3 regions of the Noviherbaspirillum sedimenti genome follow, and region 2 is predicted to be linked to each of the others. Evidence: riboswitches for the same ligand, from Rfam matches in the RefSeq annotation. Region 2 holds a riboswitch; each other region holds the start of a gene.
What was found. A riboswitch is a leader RNA that binds a small molecule or an ion and turns the genes downstream of it on or off. The one in region 2 is predicted to bind cobalamin.
Positions count from the first base shown of each region.

Region 1 (5,895 bases), 890 kb from region 2:
CTCCCCCATGCGCCTGTATCTCATTCGTCATCCGCAACCGCTTGTCGCCAAAGGCATTTGCTACGGCAGCAGCGATGTGGCGGCTGATCCACATGATCATGCGCGCATCCTGCAATCCCTGCTGTTAAGCTTGCCTAAAAATGCGCGTTTTTTTTCCAGCCCGCTGCAACGTTGCGCCGGGCTTGCCCGAGATGTCGCGGATGTACTTGGCAATGTCACGCTGAGCTTTGATGCGCGTCTGGCGGAAATGGATTTCGGCAGCTGGGAGTTACGCACCTGGGACGATATCCCGCGCGCCGAAATCGATGCCTGGGCCAGCGATACCATCCACTACCGCCCCGGCGGCGGCGAGAGTGTTTTGCAGATGGCGCAACGCGTCCGCGCATTTCACGATGAGGTACTGATGCTCCAGCAGGATTGCGTGGTGATTTGCCATGCCGGCACCATTCGCCTGCTGCTGGCATGTCAGCGTAGCTTGTTGCCTGCGGAAATGGCCCTGTACGCTGCACAATCCAGTCACCAGATCGCTTATGGCGAAGTGATTCACCTGGAATGGCAAATCCCATGAACTTTCCCGATACGAAAACATCTGCCCTGACATGATCCCGAAGCCAAATCATACCTGTCCGCTATGCGGCGGTCCGAACGCATGCGCCCCGGCGTGCAGCGGCGACATCAATACGCCTTGCTGGTGTACCACCGTCAATATCGATCCGGCCGCGCTCGCCCGCATTCCGGACGCTCAGCGCATGCAGTCCTGCGTCTGCCAGCAATGCGCGACAGCGGCCGCCGACCCGGCGCCCGGGAGCGGCACCAACGCCGGATAGTTCATACGAAAATCAGTAGGGAATGAAACTGCGCACGCCGCCGCTTTCCAGCAATTCGAAGCGGCAATCGAAAGCTTGCTGCAATGTATCGACGGAAAGCACTTCATCGGCCGTGCCAAGCCAGTGACGCCCCTCGGCCAGCAGCAGCACATGGGTAGCGAAACGCGCCGCCAGGTCGATATCGTGGCAGCTCGAAATCACGGCATGCTTGCCCGCGAGCTCACGGATGAAACGCATCATGGCCAGCTGTTGCGACACATCCTGGTGCGCCACCGGTTCGTCCAGCAGCATCAGCGCCGGGGCTTGCGCCAGCAGCGCCGCCAACGCCACGCGCTGGCGCTCGCCGGCCGACAGCGTCAGCACATCCATCTTTGCCTTGTGCGTCAGACCCACTGCCGCCAGCGCGCGTTCTGCCTGCGCCACATCGGCATCGCTATCCCAGCCGCCGCCGAGCCGATGCGGCGTGCGGCCGACCAGCACAGTGGCCAATACCGACGAGGGAAAGCTGTCGAGCTGCTGCTGCGGCATGAAGCCGCGCTTCAGCGCCAGCGCCTGCGCCGGCCATGCGTGCAGCGGCTTATCGTCCAGCATGATGCTGCCCGAGGAGATCGGCGCCAGGCCGCTCAACGCATACAGCAGACTGGTCTTGCCGACGCCGTTCTGGCCCAGGATGCACCAGAATTCGCCGGGCGGGACACGCCAGTTCAAATCATCGATCAGCTGTTGACCGCCCCGCGCCAGCGCCAGATGTTCGGTCCGCAGTTCAAAATTTATAGTGCTCATGCCCTTCCCCGTCCCAGCAATATCAGGAATACCGGCACACCGACCAGGGCGGTGATGACGCCGACCGGCAATTGTACCGGCGCAACGATGGTGCGTGCCAGCAGGTCGGCGAGGGTCAGCGCAATGCCGCCCGCCAGCGCCGAGGCCGGCAGCAGCAGGCGCTGGTCGTTGCCGATTACCAGGCGCAAGGCATGCGGCACTATCAGGCCGATAAAGCCGATGGTCCCGGCCACAGCAACCGCGGCAGCGGTCGCCAGGGACGCCACCAGCAGCGCTGCGGCGCGCAGACGCACGACAGGCACGCCCAGCAACTGCGCGGCGGCGTCGCCATGCGCCAGCACGTTCAGGCGCGCGCTGTTGCGCATGGCCCAGACAAAAGACAGGCCCAGCACGAACCAGGCAGCCCCCTGCCACTGGGCGTTTTCGAGGTCGCCCATCAGCCAGAACACCATGCCGCGCAGGCGCGTATCCGGCGCCAGCGACAGAATCAGGGTCAGCATGGCGCCGAAGCCCGACGCCAGCATGACCCCGGTGAGGATCAGGCGCACGCCGCCGCCGTTGGCGCCGCGCGTCCCCAGCCGCAACAAGGCGCCGCGCGCCAGGCCAAACAACAGCCCGGTCGCCAGCAAGGCGCCGGCCAGTGCGCCAAACTGCACACTCAGCTGCATGCCCCATAGCAGCGGCGCAGCCGGGGCCAGCAGCAACATGCCCAGAGCGCCCACCGCGGCGCCGCCGGACACGCCCAACACATAGGGGTCGGCCAGCGGATTGCGCAGCAAGAGTTGCAGCAAGGCGCCGGCCAGCGCCAGCAGGCCGCCGACTGCAAACGCCGCCAGCGCGCGCGGCAGGCGCAGTTGCATGACGATATCGTCGCTGCCCCATCCCGCGCGACAGCCGCTACTGCCGCAGGCGACTGCCAGCGCCAGCACGGCCAGCCCCAGCAACAGCAAGCCGCACAGGATGAGGAAAGCTTTTCTCATGATTTGACTGGAAAGTCAGGCGTGCGGTCGCTGGCGCCGCGGGTTCGGTGCCGCACGCCGGCAGCCCAGGGGTTCAGGGTTAGAAGCGATATTCGGCGCTTACATAGCCATTACGCCTGTCTTCGGGGTAGGCGTTAAAGCGCGAAGGCGTCGCCGAAATATTGGTCACAGCGTAGGAATAATAAGCCTTGTCGAACAAGTTGTTGATCCCTGCCGCAAGACGCCATGCGCCGATGTCATGACTCAGCTTGATATCGCTCACCGTGTAGCTGGGCATGCGGCGGAAGCGGTTGGCCTGGTCATTGTCGTAGCGCTGGCTGCCGACATAAATTACGTTGAAAGCCAGGCGCGTGGCAGCCGTTGCCTGCCAGCCGAGGTTGAGGCTGAGGCGATCCTTCGGCACCAGCGGCACGTCCTCGCCGGCGATGTTGACGCTGAAGGGCGCGAAGCCCAGGTCGCCGTCGAACCCGTTGAATGTACCGCTGCGGAAACGGGACTGGATTCGGGTATAACGCGCAGTCAAATCCACCGTCTTGCCGATGACCAGCTCGCTCTCCAGTTCCAGGCCACGCCGTCTGGTCGGCGACAGATTCGAGTTTCTGCCCTCGTAGGCGTTGTAATGAATCTCGTCATCGATCTCCATGTCGAACAGCCCGGCACGCAGACGCGCCCCCTTGCCGCTCCATTGCATGCCGATTTCGCGGTCACTGGACTTCTGCGGCTTGAGCAAGCCCGGTGCGCAGGGAGCAAACTGACAGCGGTTTTCATCGATCGTCGCCACGCGGAAGCTCTTGCCGACGCGGCCGTAGGCGGAATAGCCGGCGCCGAGCTCCTGTTGCAGCGCCAGTTCGTGCGCAGACAGGCGATGCTTGACCGATGTTTTCGAGCGGGGCGTGATGCTGTCGGCGTCATCCTGTTCGACGATTTCGCGGCGCGCGCCCAGGCTCAGGCGAGTGCCGGTGGCGAACAGCAATTCATCACGGAAATAGACCGCACGATTTTCCTGGTTGCCCACCTCGTTTTGGCTGGACAGAAAGCCCGTTGCCGCTGTCCGGTTGGTGTAGGACCAGTCGCTCCAGTCCATGCCGGCGGTCAGCCGGTTGTCGATTCCGGCCAGCCGGCTCTTCCACAGCAGGCGGGGGGAAACTGTAGTGACGTCCACATCCGTATCGGCAAGGCTGGTGCCTACCCCGACGAACGAGCCGAACGACTGTCGCGCTTTCTCGCGCCGCCCGACATCGAGGGCCAGCGTCACATCGCCGAAGCGCTTTTCCCCGCGCAGGGAATAAATCCGGCTGTCGCTGTTCATGAAGTCGTCGGGGGTCGTGGCGCCGCGCGGATCGCTCGCCAGCTGCGCCTCGGTGCGGATGCCGGGCAAGCGGGATTTCTGGTCGTCGGCACTGAAATTGAACGCAATGAATTCGTCGCGTCCACCAAAGCGCAATTCACCGCTGACGGTATCCAGCTCGGCGCGGTTATTGGCGCGGTAGCCATCCTTTTCATAATGCTGGGCATTCAGTCTGAGCCCCCAGGTGCCGTTACCGACCTGCATGCTGCCACGCACATCGCGCAACCCGTAGCTTCCCGCCAGTCCCAGCACATTGCCGCTGACGCCCTCCGTGACGGGGGACTTGGTGATGATATTGATCGTGCCGCCGGTGGCGCCGCCCCCGTACAGCACGGCGCCAGCGCCGCGCAGGATTTCGATGCGTTCGATGGAGTCGACGGGAATCGACGACAAGCGCGCAGGAACGCCCTCGTTCTCGGAAATGCGCTGTCCATTCAGCAGGACCAACGTATTCTGATCCCCCGTCACGCCGAAGCCGCGCAAATCCAGCGGAGCATCGGGTACGCCGGTGAAGCTGATGCGGGTGTGCACTCCGCCGAGTTTACCCAGCACTTCGGAAACCGTCGTCGGCGAGCTGTTGCGGATGTCGTCCGCCGTGATGACCTGGGCCGCGATAGGAGCGTCTGCGGCGGCAGACTGGAAACGCGTCGCCGTGACCACGACCGGGGCGAGCGCCTGTTCAGCGTAAAGGTTGGTGGCGTACAAGAGCGGCAGAACAGCCGCCAGGGGCGTCAAGCGGGAAATGGCGCGCGCCCCGCGCGAAGCAGCCGGACGGGAATTGATATTAGACATGATTTCGATTTCAAGAAAAGTTCCCCGGCCAGCTTCCCCGCGAGCCGGACTTAACAAAAGGCTGGAAGAAGGATAGAAACGAGAACGGCATGCATGTCGCGCAATTCGCAACGGCAGCATTTCGTATTCGCGAAATTCCCCGTTCGCAGCACTTTCACCCGTTCTGGCCGGTATCCGGGCTCACAAGGCGAACTGCGTAACCTTCCCATGCCAAATCAGCACAGTGGTGTCAAGACGCAGCCAGTACGGCAATGCCGTACGCTTGTTGACCGTTGCGGGGGCAGCACACGCGGGCGTGGGTCGCATGGATCCATCCAGCCTCGTGTTTCCCGTTTAACTGCGCGCCATGAACGGCGCGCGGGCACCAAAACCCGGCAAGTGTACATTTTATCCACATTGAAAGTCAATTCGACAAGAGGCAAGCGGCACACTTGCGCAATTGCGACGATTTGACAATTCCTTTGCCCATAGAGGGAATTTCTTCGGTATTATTGCCATTAATCAACGATATTTCGCCGTCTGGCCCTTCCCGACCATTCCCTCCCGAGCTGGCAAGGCGGGCCCGCCTGACGGCAACCCCGCACACTGGAGATGCACTGGCTATGACTGATGACCTGGACGCACTGTTTGAAGAAGTGTCGGCGCAACGCACGCAAGCAACAACGACGGCAGCGCAAGCGGTGACAGCGGCGGCGGCCGACGGCAAGCTGGCTTCGGATATCGCCTACGACAATCAGGACAAGCAGGACCAGCCGATGTATACACGCCTTGGCGGCATCGTGCGCCTGCTGCACGATTCGCTGCGCGAACTCGGCTATGACCGTACCCTGTCCGATGCCGCCTCGCAAATCACCGATGCTCAAGGCCGCCTGGAACACATCGCCGCGTTGACTGAACAGGCCGCCAACCGCGTCCTCAACACCATCGACCAGGGCATCCCCGAACAGGAAGCAGTGCTGAAAAGCGCGCTGGAGATGGATAGCCGCTGGACAAGGCTGTTCGAAGGCACGATGAGCATCGAGGAATTCCGTGAACTTGCCACCGATTCCAAGGCATTTGCCCTGAAGGTCGCCAGCGCCACCGAAACCGAGAAGGCGCGCCTGCTCGACATCATGATGGCGCAGGATTTCCAGGACATCACGGGCCAGCTGATCAAGAAAATCGT
Region 1 covers NZ_QYUQ01000002.1:1,626,058-1,631,952, forward strand. The annotation lists gene D3878_RS07625 (histidine phosphatase family protein) at 8-568, shown strand; gene D3878_RS07630 (cysteine-rich CWC family protein) at 600-827, shown strand; gene D3878_RS07635 (ABC transporter ATP-binding protein) at 840-1,610, opposite strand; gene D3878_RS07640 (FecCD family ABC transporter permease) at 1,607-2,590, opposite strand; gene D3878_RS07645 (TonB-dependent receptor family protein) at 2,670-4,730, opposite strand; cobalamin riboswitch at 4,879-5,114, opposite strand; gene D3878_RS07655 (protein phosphatase CheZ) at 5,333-5,895, shown strand, end outside.
Region 1: linked by a shared signal. The riboswitch ahead of D3878_RS07645 (TonB-dependent receptor family protein) and the one ahead of D3878_RS03510 (cobaltochelatase subunit CobN) in region 2 are both predicted to bind cobalamin.

Region 2 (5,895 bases):
AGCTCTCGACGACCTGGCGCAAGGCCAGCAGCTGGTCATAGAGCGGTGTCGAAGCAAGCGGCGGCGTCAGGTGATCGACGATCACGGCCAGGCCGCGCCGCTTGGCCTGCGTGCCTTCGCCGACGCCGTCGACAATATAGGGATAAATGCCGGGCAGGTCGGCGGCGATCAGGCTGGGATAGTCGTCCGCCGCCAAGCCGACGGCCTTGCCGGGCAGGAATTCATAGGTCGAATGGCGGCCGACGTGCACCAGCGCGTCGGCCTTGAAGCGGTCGCGTAGCCAGTGGTAGAAGGCGAGGTACTGATGCGGCGGCGTGACGCTGGTGTTCGCGTGCAGCAGTTCCTCATCCACTTCCCAGCCGCGCGGCGGCTGCGGGCCGATGAATATGTTGCCGAAGACGATACCTGGCACCAGCAGCTTGCCGCTATCGACCATGACTTTGCCGGGTGCGGGGCCCCAGCCCTTGAGGCCTTCGATACCGTATCCGGTAAGGCGGCGGATGAGCGGCGTGAGGGCAACGCAGGGCCGCTGCGGACGGTCGGCAAGACAGGCGAGGTAAGCGGCTTCGAGTGCGTCCAGATCGCGGAGGGCTTGCTGCCGCTTCGGATGGTCGGCGCCTTCGACCAGGTGACGTAATTCCTTCAGTGCAGTATCGGCCCGCTTGCGGCCCGCGGCGCGTTCGTTGGCGGTCTCCGCTTCAAGCACTTCTGCATGCAGGCGGCCGAGAGGGCCGTCTGTCATCTCGTCGCGGACACGGGAGGGCAGTGTCGAAAACCAGCGCGCGTAGTCGGACGCCGGGACGCTCGCGATGGCGGTGCTGAGCTCGCGTAGCGCGGCACGGTCCTCCGGCAGGTTAACGCCATGCGCCATGATGCGGTCCAGCAAGGCCTCCGGCGAAGCTGGCAATTCGCCTGTCGTGTAGCCGGCCGCCTTGAGTGCATGCAGCATGTCGAATAGCGATGCGGGCACATCGAGGTTATCGGCGCCGATGTTCTGGCGCCCCGGCGGATGGTTGTAATAGACGACGGCAATGCGCTTGTCGCGGTTTGCCTTGCTGCGCAAGGTCAGCCAGCGATGGACGCGCGCGGAGAGGAGGTCGATTTGCGCATCCAATGCGACCGGCGGACGGGTCTGAATACCGGTCACGCCATCTGTTTTGCTTCGTCCCAACGCCGAGACGACGATGGGCTGGCCGATCCCTTGCAACTCAGGCAGGGCGACACGGTACTGCACGGAGTCGGCCGGCAGGCCGTCCGGCGACAGGCGCCACTGGGTCGCGTTGCGCTCGCTCAGGCGGATTGCCTTGAAGACCGGCACATCCAGTTTCTTGAACGCGTCGATGACGGCCTCCCTGCCGTCGGCGGCCCCAACCACGAAATCCTGCAATACGATCAGTGCGGCAGGTCGCGCCGGCGCAACCAGTTCGGACAGACGCTCCAGCGCGTCACGCGAGGCGCTTCCCCAGCGGGTCAGTATCTGCACGCAGGACAGGCCGCGCTGTTCGATGCGCTGGCAGAGGGCAGCGGGCGTGCCGGCATCCATGTTGGCAAGGTCGAGTACGACGACGCTTGGCTTCGGCGCCAAGCCAAGGGAGGCGCCTCCGCCCCAGGCTGAGGCGTCGCTCAACTCTTTGCTGCCGATGCGCATGCGCAACGCCGGTTCCGGCTTCGGGGCCGACAGTGGCTGGCGCAGGTCGAGCAAGTGGGCAAACAGCGCCGTCATGTTTTCGCCGCCCCAGGCTTGCCAGACTTGGCGGGCGGCCAGCCATCGGCGCGCTGTCGGGTGGGCGTTGGCTGCGTTCAATGCCGCCGGGGGCGGGTTTTCCTGCGCCAACTGGAACAATGTGTCGGCTGGAAAGTTGCCCAGGCTTCCGGGACGGTCTGCGTCGAGGTTGCGGCTCATCAGGTTCAGGCTGGATTCCCCGTTCAGTGCGAGCACGGCGGTGCGGGGGCGGGCATGGCGCTCCAGCGCGTCCTTCAGGCGGCGCGCAGGATCACCGAAGACAGCGGCCGCGAGCACGCTGTCTGCCTGGCCGATCCATTGGCTGAGTTGCTTGTCGCTGGCTGCCATCAATTGCGCCGGGGTGCGCAGCACGATGCGGTCACCCGGATGGCTGGCGAGATGACGGTGCGCGGCCTCGATGGCGGTTGGCGCAGTACGTTCGGTGACAACGCCAAACAATGTTCCTGCCCAGCTTTGCGCAGACGTGGCGAAAAGGACGATGCAGAGCAGATAGCAAGCGAAAGGGGGATTTTTTGAGCGAGCCGGCATTTTCTTCGGACGGTGTACTGAAAGGTACCAGACCAGGAGAAAAAAGCTCACGCGTACCTACCGGGCGGCAGGCATCAATCGAACCTTTCCCATCACCCCGGGGATTGGTACTGCATATGCTTCAGGCCGGTCTTCTGGCTCGCCTTCATCCTTCCCCGGCCTTCCCATGCACAGGCACAGTGGTGTTTCCGGAGTCGTCAGGCTTACAGCAGCGGGGGCTGCGCCGGAATGTCTGATCGCTCAGCGTCACCGGCTTCCCGTTTCACCCGCTCTGTGAATACGGAGCAAGGCACCTAAAGTGTCGCCAGTATAACGCAAACGGAAAAATCATATGCCAGGACTTTAACGCCTCGTTTGCCCTTTTCGCTGCAGCATGAGCAAAGCGGCATTGGCTTCGAATCGTCCGGCTTGCTCGACATACCCCCCTGCACGGTTCCATCCTGCCGCAAGCCGCCTGGCTGCTTGATGTCCTGGAACTCGGCGCTTGAGCAGGGCGCGCTGGCGGTCAGTCCGCGCTTGAATCAGACTGGCCGCCGCGGCGGGGTGGCCAGCCCTCGCGCTCGGCCGAGCCTAGGACAACAGGGGCGGTGCGTTGCCCGTATCCAGCAGTTTGTGCCGATGCTGGCCCGGCTGGAAATCGCGCAAGCGCGCCAGCAATCGGTCGACCTGCGTCTCGTGCATCAGCAAGCCGGCTTGCGCAGGTTTCACGAATCCCTGCGTCACCATATGCGCCACGAAAGCCAGCAAGCCATCATAAAAGCCGGCGACATTCAACAAGCCGATCGGCTTGTCATGCAGGTTCAACTGAGCCCAGGTCAAGGTCTCGAACAATTCCTCCATGGTGCCCAGGCCACCGGGCAGGGCAATGAAGCCATCCGACAGTTGCGCCATCATGGCCTTGCGTTCATGCAGGTCCTTGACCACATGCAGGCGTGTCAAGCCATGATGGCCGACTTCCCACTCCAGTAAGGCCTTGGGAATGACGCCGGTGACTTCGCCGCCCAGGCGCATGACTTCATCGGCGATCACCCCCATCAAGCCGACACTGCCGCCGCCATACACCAACGCGATATTGTTCTTGACCATTTCCTGCGCCAGTGCGCGGGCGGCTTCGGTGTAGGCCGGCAGGGTGCCCGGCGATGAGCCGCAATAGACGCAAATAGATTTCATATCGGTATAAATCGGTTGTTGACACTGGAGCGCATTATCCTGCATCCGGTGCCGCCGCGAGGATTTCGTCGATGACGATTTTCTGAACCTGCGGGTTCAAGCCCAGTGCCACGTGGCCGACGCCATGCAAGGCAATATTGCGTGCGCCCGGCAAATGCGCGGAAGTCTGCGGGGCGATGATGTTGTCATGGTGCGAATAGATGGAAGTAAACAAGCCATAGCGCTGCGGGCCTTCGCGTGCGGCCAGTTCCTGCAGCCACGCGCTGGGCGTGCCGCCGCGCCCGTCACCATATTCGCCGCTGCATGCATTGCTGTTTCCATTGCTGCTTTTATTGATTACCCAGCGCATCTGCTCGCTGTTGCTGCCCAGGCCGAAATTGGCCAGCCCGGTGCCATGGTGCGGCGTGCCCAGCGTGATGACCCTGGCGATGCGGGCTTCGCCATGCGCGCACAGATAGGCGCGCGCCACCAGGCCGCCCATGCTGTGCGCCAGCAGTACGACGCGCCGGCTGCCGGTAGCGTGGCACAGGTTTTCCACCGCCGCATGCACCGCCGGCACGAAACTGTCGATATCGCCGAATACCGGTTCCAGGCTGACCGCCCGGTGCGTGATGCCGGCAGTACCCAGCAGCCGGCTCATGCTGCGCCAGTAACCGCTGTTGCAGCCGTAGCCATGGATCAGCAGCACCGGCAAGCCCCGCGATTTTGCACTGTGATGCCCGGCAAAGGCGCCAAACGGCATGCTCCACGAAGAGCTGAACAAGCTTGCGCGGAATTCTTCCAGATACAGGCGCCATGCATGGCGCAGGGTGATGCGCTCGGCGGGCGGAGTGTCGCTGCGAAAGCGCCATGACAATCGAAAATTGTTGGCGGTAATCAGCATGCGCAGCAGAAGCAGCATGCCGGCAGCGCTCAACATGGCTGAAGCAATGTGCATGCCGAAAAAATGCTTCAGGACGTAGGCGATCGCTGCCGCAATGGCTAGCTGCACGAGCAACAATATCCTGGTAATGAATGCAACCATGTGCGCGCAATTATGCCCCGGGGCGGCGTAAAGTGTATCGCAACAAGCACTGAGTCGCCTCGCACCGGTTGGCCTGAAAGCGCAGGCTTGCCAGTGAAACCCAGGGGAAGTCAGGCAGCATCGCCCGAATCAACCGGAGCGATGGGCTCAGCGCGGCACGGACCTGGCTGCTGCCCCTGGCTTGACTGGCTGCTGCATGATCAGTCGTGTGCCCGCCAGGCGGTCATGGAGGAATTGGCGTTGCGGGTCAAGATAAGTGGCAAGCGCCCACAGCAGCATGTTTAAAGCTGGAATCAGTACCAGCATCCACGCATGCGCACCCAAAACTGAAGCCAGCGCCAGCCCAGGCAGGAACCAGAGCCATGCCAGCAGGTAGCGCATGATTGCACGCCAAACCCTTAACGGCTTGCCATCCGCGCTGACCAGGCGGATGTGCCAGGTTTTCATGGCCAGGGTCTGGCCGCCATGGATCCAGAACCAGACAAAATAGATGCCCATCACCAGCAACAGCCAGATCTGCTGGGCATGCCGCAGATACAGGGCGTGCCGCTGCTGCAGGAGCGTGGAAAATAGCCAACCGGCAATGAACAGGACGCCGAACAGCAGCATGCCTTCATACAGCATGCTTGCCAGGCGGCGTCTCAAGGGTGGGGCAAGGGTATCCAGCAACGTAGACGATCGAATTATTTTGGTGAGTAGGAAAGCGGTCCGCCCAGCGATTCAGCAGGACTTGCCGCCGGTGGCACGGCAGCGGGGGGCGTTGTCGGCGGCGCCATTGTCGCTGCCACGGCACTGTCTGCCTCGGACGGACCGGATGGTAGCACAGGCGCGGCCGGTTTTGCCGGTTTGGGCTGGTGGCGATTGGCCTGCGGATGCGGCAGGTTGGTGACGTTTTTCTTTTTTTCCGCCCTGGCTGCCAGTTTCTGCTTTTCTTCGTCCGGCAGGCTTTGGTACTGTTCCCATTTGGCTGATTTCTGGTCAGCATCGAGCTTCTTGGCGCGCGCGTAGCTTTCACGCGCGGTGCGCCGTTGTTCCGGTGTCAGTTGCGTCCACTCGCGCATGCGGGTTTGCAGTCGTTGCTGTTCTTCCGGTGCCATTTGCGCATATCTGGCGGCGATTTCCAGCCATTTCTTTTTGCGGATCGGACCCAGGCTATCCCATTCGGCGGCCAGGGGCGCCAGTGCCTGCCGCTGCGCGGGCGTCAATTCGGTCCAGCTTTGCCGTTTGGCCGAGGACGTCGCCATGCCCGCGCCTGGTACTACGCCCTTTTGCGCCGGCGCGGCGGTGTTTTGTCCTGGGGGTAGGGCGCTTCCCGCTGCGGGTGCATCGGTACGGCTGCAGGCGGCGCACAGCAGCAGGCCGGCTATACCGAGCAGCCGGCCCGGTTTGTGCAACACGGCAGCCAATGCTGCAATCGCCTGGAACCCCG
Region 2 covers NZ_QYUQ01000002.1:739,193-745,087, forward strand. The annotation lists gene D3878_RS03510 (cobaltochelatase subunit CobN) at 1-2,182, opposite strand, end outside; cobalamin riboswitch at 2,380-2,584, opposite strand; gene D3878_RS03515 (LOG family protein) at 2,843-3,442, opposite strand; gene D3878_RS03520 (alpha/beta fold hydrolase) at 3,477-4,433, opposite strand; gene D3878_RS03525 (RDD family protein) at 4,614-5,135, opposite strand; gene D3878_RS03530 (DUF3106 domain-containing protein) at 5,150-5,895, opposite strand, start outside.

Region 3 (5,895 bases), 2.2 Mb from region 2:
CCCACAGACAGAAAAAACATCGCATCTTGAACTAGCGGCTTGATCATGAAAACCTGCGAAGGCTAGATGAAAAATATTTTGACAGTATCAGTGACGGTATATCGCAACTGAAAAAACCGAAAACCCTTTATTCATGCGGCTTTCAAGGCATGATTAGGCTTCCCCTCTCCAAAACACAAAAGCCCCGCACTCGCGGGGCTTTTCGTTTTGGCGGAGAGAAGCGCGCATGTGCGCGTGGGGGATTCGAAGCTTTGCGCCTGCAGGCGCAAAGCCGGGAGAATCTGCGGGGCGGTGTGGCGCGCAGCGACGCGCCGGGCCGCAGGGCGCCTTATGTCGCCAGCCACTTTATTCATGGTGACTCATACCTCCAACTTCGACCGAATTCGCGAGAACCGCCGCCATCCGAGTATGACGCCGGTCGCGCTGATGCCGATCCCGAAGAAAAGGAACACGGTGATGAGAATTTTGCGCAGTCCGGGACGATCGCGCAAAACTGGAAAATCCATGCTGTGCAAACCCTGATACAGCCAGCGCTGAGAGCGATTGGCTGCAGCAAGGCGCTTGACGATGCGTCCATTCGCCGGGTCGATGTAATACCATTCGCCGTCCGCAAACGTCGCACGCGCCACCGGCAGCGGCCGCTCGCCGGTCTCCGGCGCGGTGCTGTAATAGTAGTCGTCGTATTCTGTCAGTAGCGCAAAAGACTCCAGCGCCACGTCCGGTCTAGCGTGGCGCAACGCCGTCTCCAGCGCCATCGCATCCCATCCGCTGCTGACTGTTCCTTGCCGGGGCAGCAGCAGGTCCGCGGGCAGCAGCGACTTACGCAGCTGCAAAGCCGTCACGCCGCGCAGCCGATGCCATTCGACTTCCCTGATACCCTGCCCTGCCAGCCCGCGCAGCAGGCCTGCCTCGACGCTGTCGCGGCGGCTCAACGGGCCGCCGTGCCAGGCGGCCAATAGTTGCGGGTCGGGCTTTGACGATGGAAAAAGGCTGAAAGGGTTCATCGACATCAGGCCGCTGAAGATCCAGCCCAGCGCCAGCAGCGCGCCGGACAGGCCGAGCACATGGTGCCAGCGAAACACCGGCTCGCGGAAAGGAATGCGGCGGCCCGCGTCGCCCTTGCCGAAGCGCACTCGCACGAGTCCCACAAACAGTCCCGTCATCGTCACCAGTACGCCCGGCAGCGCCAGCCAGACGACGACATGATGCCAAATGTCGCCATGACGGCGCAACTGCACCGGGTAAATCCAGTGCGGAATGGCGCCGATCCAGTTCCAGAAACGTTCCATCCTGCGCGTGTCGCGCACCACTTCCGCGCTGGCCAGCGACACGTAAAGATGCGTCCCATCCGCGTCCTGCATGTCGACTTCAGCCAAGGGGCGGTAAGGATGCAGGTTTGCCGACACCGTCCATTGGTCGAGTTCGAAACTGTCCACCTGGCGTGCCGTGCCGCCGCCCTGGAAGCCTGCCGCGACCGCTTGCGCATCCACCGTCGTCACGCGTTCGCCGGTGTCGGCAAACACGGCCTGCCAGCGCGCCGATTTCCCCGTTGCCAGGATGCGATAAACCGGCCGGCCGTCCAGCATGCCCAAGCGCACTGCTTCGGCCTGATCCAGCGCCAAGGCATCCAGCGCTTGCGACAGCGTCACCGCGCAGCGTTCCAGCGCAAGCGGCGGCAAAGCCGCAATGCGTTCGGCCGGCGTCAGGCGCGGAAACGGTACATACAGCAGCACCAGGCCGCTGGCGAACCACATCAGGAAAAACAGGGCCAGCGACATGCCGAAATAGCGGTGCAGGAAGACCACGGCTCTTTTAATTGCGCTCCCCATCGCGCCGGTCAAAAGCTTGCGCGCACCGAAGCCTCGTAAGTGCGTGGCTCGGCGATCATGACCTGCTGCGGACGGTAGGCCCAATGCGCATACAGCGCATCGGTGGCGTTGCGCACGCGCATGCCGATTTCCAGCCGCTTGCTGACTTTATAGGTCGCGCCGAGATCAAGGGTCGTATAAGCGGGCAACCTGACGGTGTTGGCGTTGTCGGTATGCACTGTCGACACGCGCCGAACCCAGGTACCGAATTCCCATTGGGCATCCGGCGCATAGCGCACGCCCAGGTTGGCGACAGCTTCGGGTACGAACGTCGGCGTGTTGCCATTGCGCGATACGGGCGGCGAGCCTTCGCTGAAATCGTCAAAGCGCGCATTCACCAGCGCCAGGTTGGCGTCCAGCGTCCACTGCCGGGTAGGGCGCAGGCTGACGCTGACTTCCGCGCCGGTCGACGACTGTCGGCCAACAGGCAGACGGTTGGCTGGATTGACGGGGTCGGGCACGAAAACATTGGTTTTGACGATATCGTAGATGGCCAGCGTCCATTCGCCCTTGCCGGCCCAGAAGCCTTGCTTTAAGCCCGCTTCCCACTGCTTGGCTCGCGACAGGGCGAGCTGGCTCTGGTTGCGGTTAAGCAGCAGCAGCGTGCCGCCTGGTTCGACCGCCGTGGCGTAGGATGCATACAGCGTCAGGTTCGGCAGCACATCGTAGACGAGGCCAGCGCGGTAGGAATTGGCCGAGTACGTTTTCGATTCGCTTGGCGCGCCGGCGAGATCGAAATAAGTCCAGTTCACGTCGAAGCGGTCATGGCGCAGGCCGCCGACCAGTTTCAGCGCCGACGTCAGGGACAGTTGATCTTCGGCGAAGATCGACCACTGGTCGATGCCGACCCTGCGCGCGGGCGAGCGGTTGATCGGCGTGGCTGCGGCGAAAGAGCCCGGTGCCGGATTGAAGGCGTCGACAGTCTGCGGCGCGGCGGGAAAACCGTTGCGGGCCGTGGCAAAGCGCGTGGCGTTCACATCCATGCCGATCGCCAGCCGGTTTTCCAGCGCCCCAAGGGATCCCTTGTGCAGGGCTTCGGTCCGGTTGCCGGTCACCTGGTGATCATGATCGAGATCACCCCAGGAAAAGCGTGTGACCGTTGGCGCCGCGCCGGCATTATAGGTGAGGTTTTCGACGTTGCGCCAATCGCGGTAAGAGTCGTAGTGATACAACTGATTGCGCACTTCCCACTGGGCGTTCGGGGTCCAGGATAGATTGGCGCGCAGCCAGGTGGTATCGGCGGCGAAGCGGTCATCGTTCAGATTGTTGTAATTAACGCGGCGCAATGCCGGATCGATGCGGCCATTGACCAGCGGCGTGCCCCAATAGGCGTTCTTTTGGCGATCGCGCATCTTGTCGAATTCCAGCGTCAAGTCGAGTGAGGGCGCGAGGGTGAACAGCAGCGAACCGGTCAGTCGCTCCAAACGGCTGCGGTTGTCTTCGACATGGCTGCCGTAGTCGTTGAGGCTGGCATCGATCCGGTAATACGCCGCGCCTTCCTTGACCGGCCCGCCGGTGCCGGCATGCAAGCGATGGGAGTTAAAGCTGCTAAATGCGTAGCTTGCCTCGAACGGCGCCTGTTTTCGGCTGGGCGTCCTGGAAATGAAGTTGACCGCCGCGCCGATCGCGCCTTCGCCGTACAGCACCGAGGCCGGCCCCCGCAGTACTTCGATGCGGTCGAAGTTGGCAACATCCATGTTGCGGCTCGACATGCCCGTTCCTCCCGGGATGCGCACGCCGTTATGGAGGAAAGCCACGCCATTATTAGTGAAACCGCGCACCGAAAACGTGCCGGGCGTACCGCCTGTAAAACCGCCGCTGAAACCGGCGGCTTTCTCGACCGCCTCCACCATGGTGCGGCTGCCTTGCGCACGCATGGCTTCCTGCGTCAGAATCTCCACGCTGGCTGGCACATCCTTGACTGAGACGCCGAGCCGCGTGGCGGTGCCTGCTTCGGCGTCCAGCGCCACCCCGCTGGTTACGCGGCTCCCCTGCACGGTAACGGTCGGCAATTCTTGTTGCTCGGCATACGCCGACGGTGCCCAAATGCCCAGCACGACGGCCGCCATTGCCAATGCGAATGGTTTTACAGCCAGGCTGGTAGGGCCCGCAAAAACAGAAGATTTCATTGTTGAGTTTTGTGCGATAAGCAACCGGCCCGCTTCCCCGCAGGTCGAATTGAACAGAAGCGCACAAACTGAATAAGCGAGCGAAATAGCGTGCGGCATGCCGAAACATGCGCTGCCAGTATCGCGAACATCCCCGTTCGCACACTTCCACTTGTTTGGCCGGTATCCGGGCTAGCAAGTCAACCGTCTTGCCTTCCCATGCAAATGCACAGTGGCGTTGAGAGACGACTTGTCACGACAGGAATCGTGACGCTTGCTTTCCGTTGCGGGGGCAGCACACCTTAGTGCAGAGCACTGGTGTTTCCCGTTTAACTGCGGACAGAGACGTGTCCGCGGGCACCAAAAACAGCATTGTACGGCTCGCACCATTTCATGACAACTGAAACACGCTGTTTCAGCTGAAGCGGATCATATCGGAGCGTGTGCCAGCGGTTTCCAGTTGTGGGGTGGTGAGCATTTTGACACCGGGCCAGCGCCCGCACCGGAGGTTTTTACACAAGCATCCGGTGCGCGAGGCACTGCCCCGCGCCTGCGGAACGTCGTCGGCTTGCAAGACGACGCTCCGTTTCTTAGGGTGGGGATGGGTTTAAAACTGCACTGTGTCGGCCACTGACACCCATCCCTGCCTTCTCCTTCTCCTTGAAGAGGAAGGAGTGCGATGTGCGACCGTCGTCTTAATTCCCGACTGCTGCGTAAGTGAACGGCATTAGGGTTCGAAGGACAGGCTTCCCGCTGGTCGGAAGCGGCAGGCAGCCCATCTGCAACAATCTTGCGCACTGCTCGGCGGGCACCGGCTTGCTGAAATAATAGCCTTGCGCCTGATCGCAGGCTCGGGCGATAAGCAGCATGATCTGCGCATCGGTTTCGGTCATCTCCGCAACGACTTTCAGGCCCAAGTGGTGCGACATGGCGATAATGGCGTCGGCGATCGCCAGGCTGCGCGGATCGGTCGTGATCTCCCGGACAAAAGAACCGTCCAATTTCAGCTTGTCGATGGGGAAGTTTTTTAGATACTTCATATTCGAATATCCGGTACCAAAATCGTCGATCGACAGGCTCACCCCCAGTTTTTTCAGCTGGTGCATCAGGGGGATGATCGTATTGGGGTCGTCCATGGATGCGCTCTCGGTAAATTCCAGTTCGAGGCAAGCTGGATCGAGCGCGGTGGCGGACAGGCAGCCAGCGACAAAGTCGACCAGTCCAGGATGGTTCAATTGCTTCGGCGACAGGTTCACGGCCACCCGTATCAGCGGGAAGCCCGCTTGTTGCCACGCCTTGTTTTGTTTGCAGGCTTCCTGGATCACCCATGCGCCGATGGGCATGATGAGTCCCATTTCTTCCGCCAGCGGAATGAACTCGGCCGGCGCGATTTCGCCAAGCTCGGGATGCCGCCAGCGCAACAACGCTTCCAGCCCCACGATGCGGCCGCTCTGGAGATCGACCTGTGGCTGATAATGCAGCATGAGTTCATCCCGTTCGATTGCTTGCTGCAGATCGGTTTCCAGTCGGACTTTCCTGTCGATTTGCGCCCGCAAATCCGGGTCGAAAAGCCTTATCTTGTTGCGCCCCATCTCCTTTGCCTTGTACATCGCGGCATCGGCGCACTGGAGCAGCGCCTCAGCGCTTTGTCCGTCATCCGGGTAGCTGCTGCAGCCCAGACTGCAGGTGATCGTTACTTCATGACCGTTCAGCGTCATGGGGGTGGAAACGGCCTCCACGACGCGATCGACGACATGCATGTGTTCGTACGGATTATCCTTATCCGCATGCCGCAGGAAGAGCACGAACTCGTCCCCGCCGATGCGCGCCACCGCATCCTCTTTGCGGAGACAGCCAGACATTCTGCGGGACACGGTTTTGAGTAAGGTGTCCCCTGCTTCATGACCCAGACTGTCGTT
Region 3 covers NZ_QYUQ01000002.1:2,961,046-2,966,940, forward strand. The annotation lists gene D3878_RS13865 (hypothetical protein) at 360-1,805, opposite strand; gene D3878_RS13870 (TonB-dependent receptor) at 1,838-3,925, opposite strand; cobalamin riboswitch at 4,138-4,356, opposite strand; gene D3878_RS13875 (putative bifunctional diguanylate cyclase/phosphodiesterase) at 4,672-5,895, opposite strand, start outside.
Region 3: linked by a shared signal. The riboswitch ahead of D3878_RS13870 (TonB-dependent receptor) and the one ahead of D3878_RS03510 (cobaltochelatase subunit CobN) in region 2 are both predicted to bind cobalamin.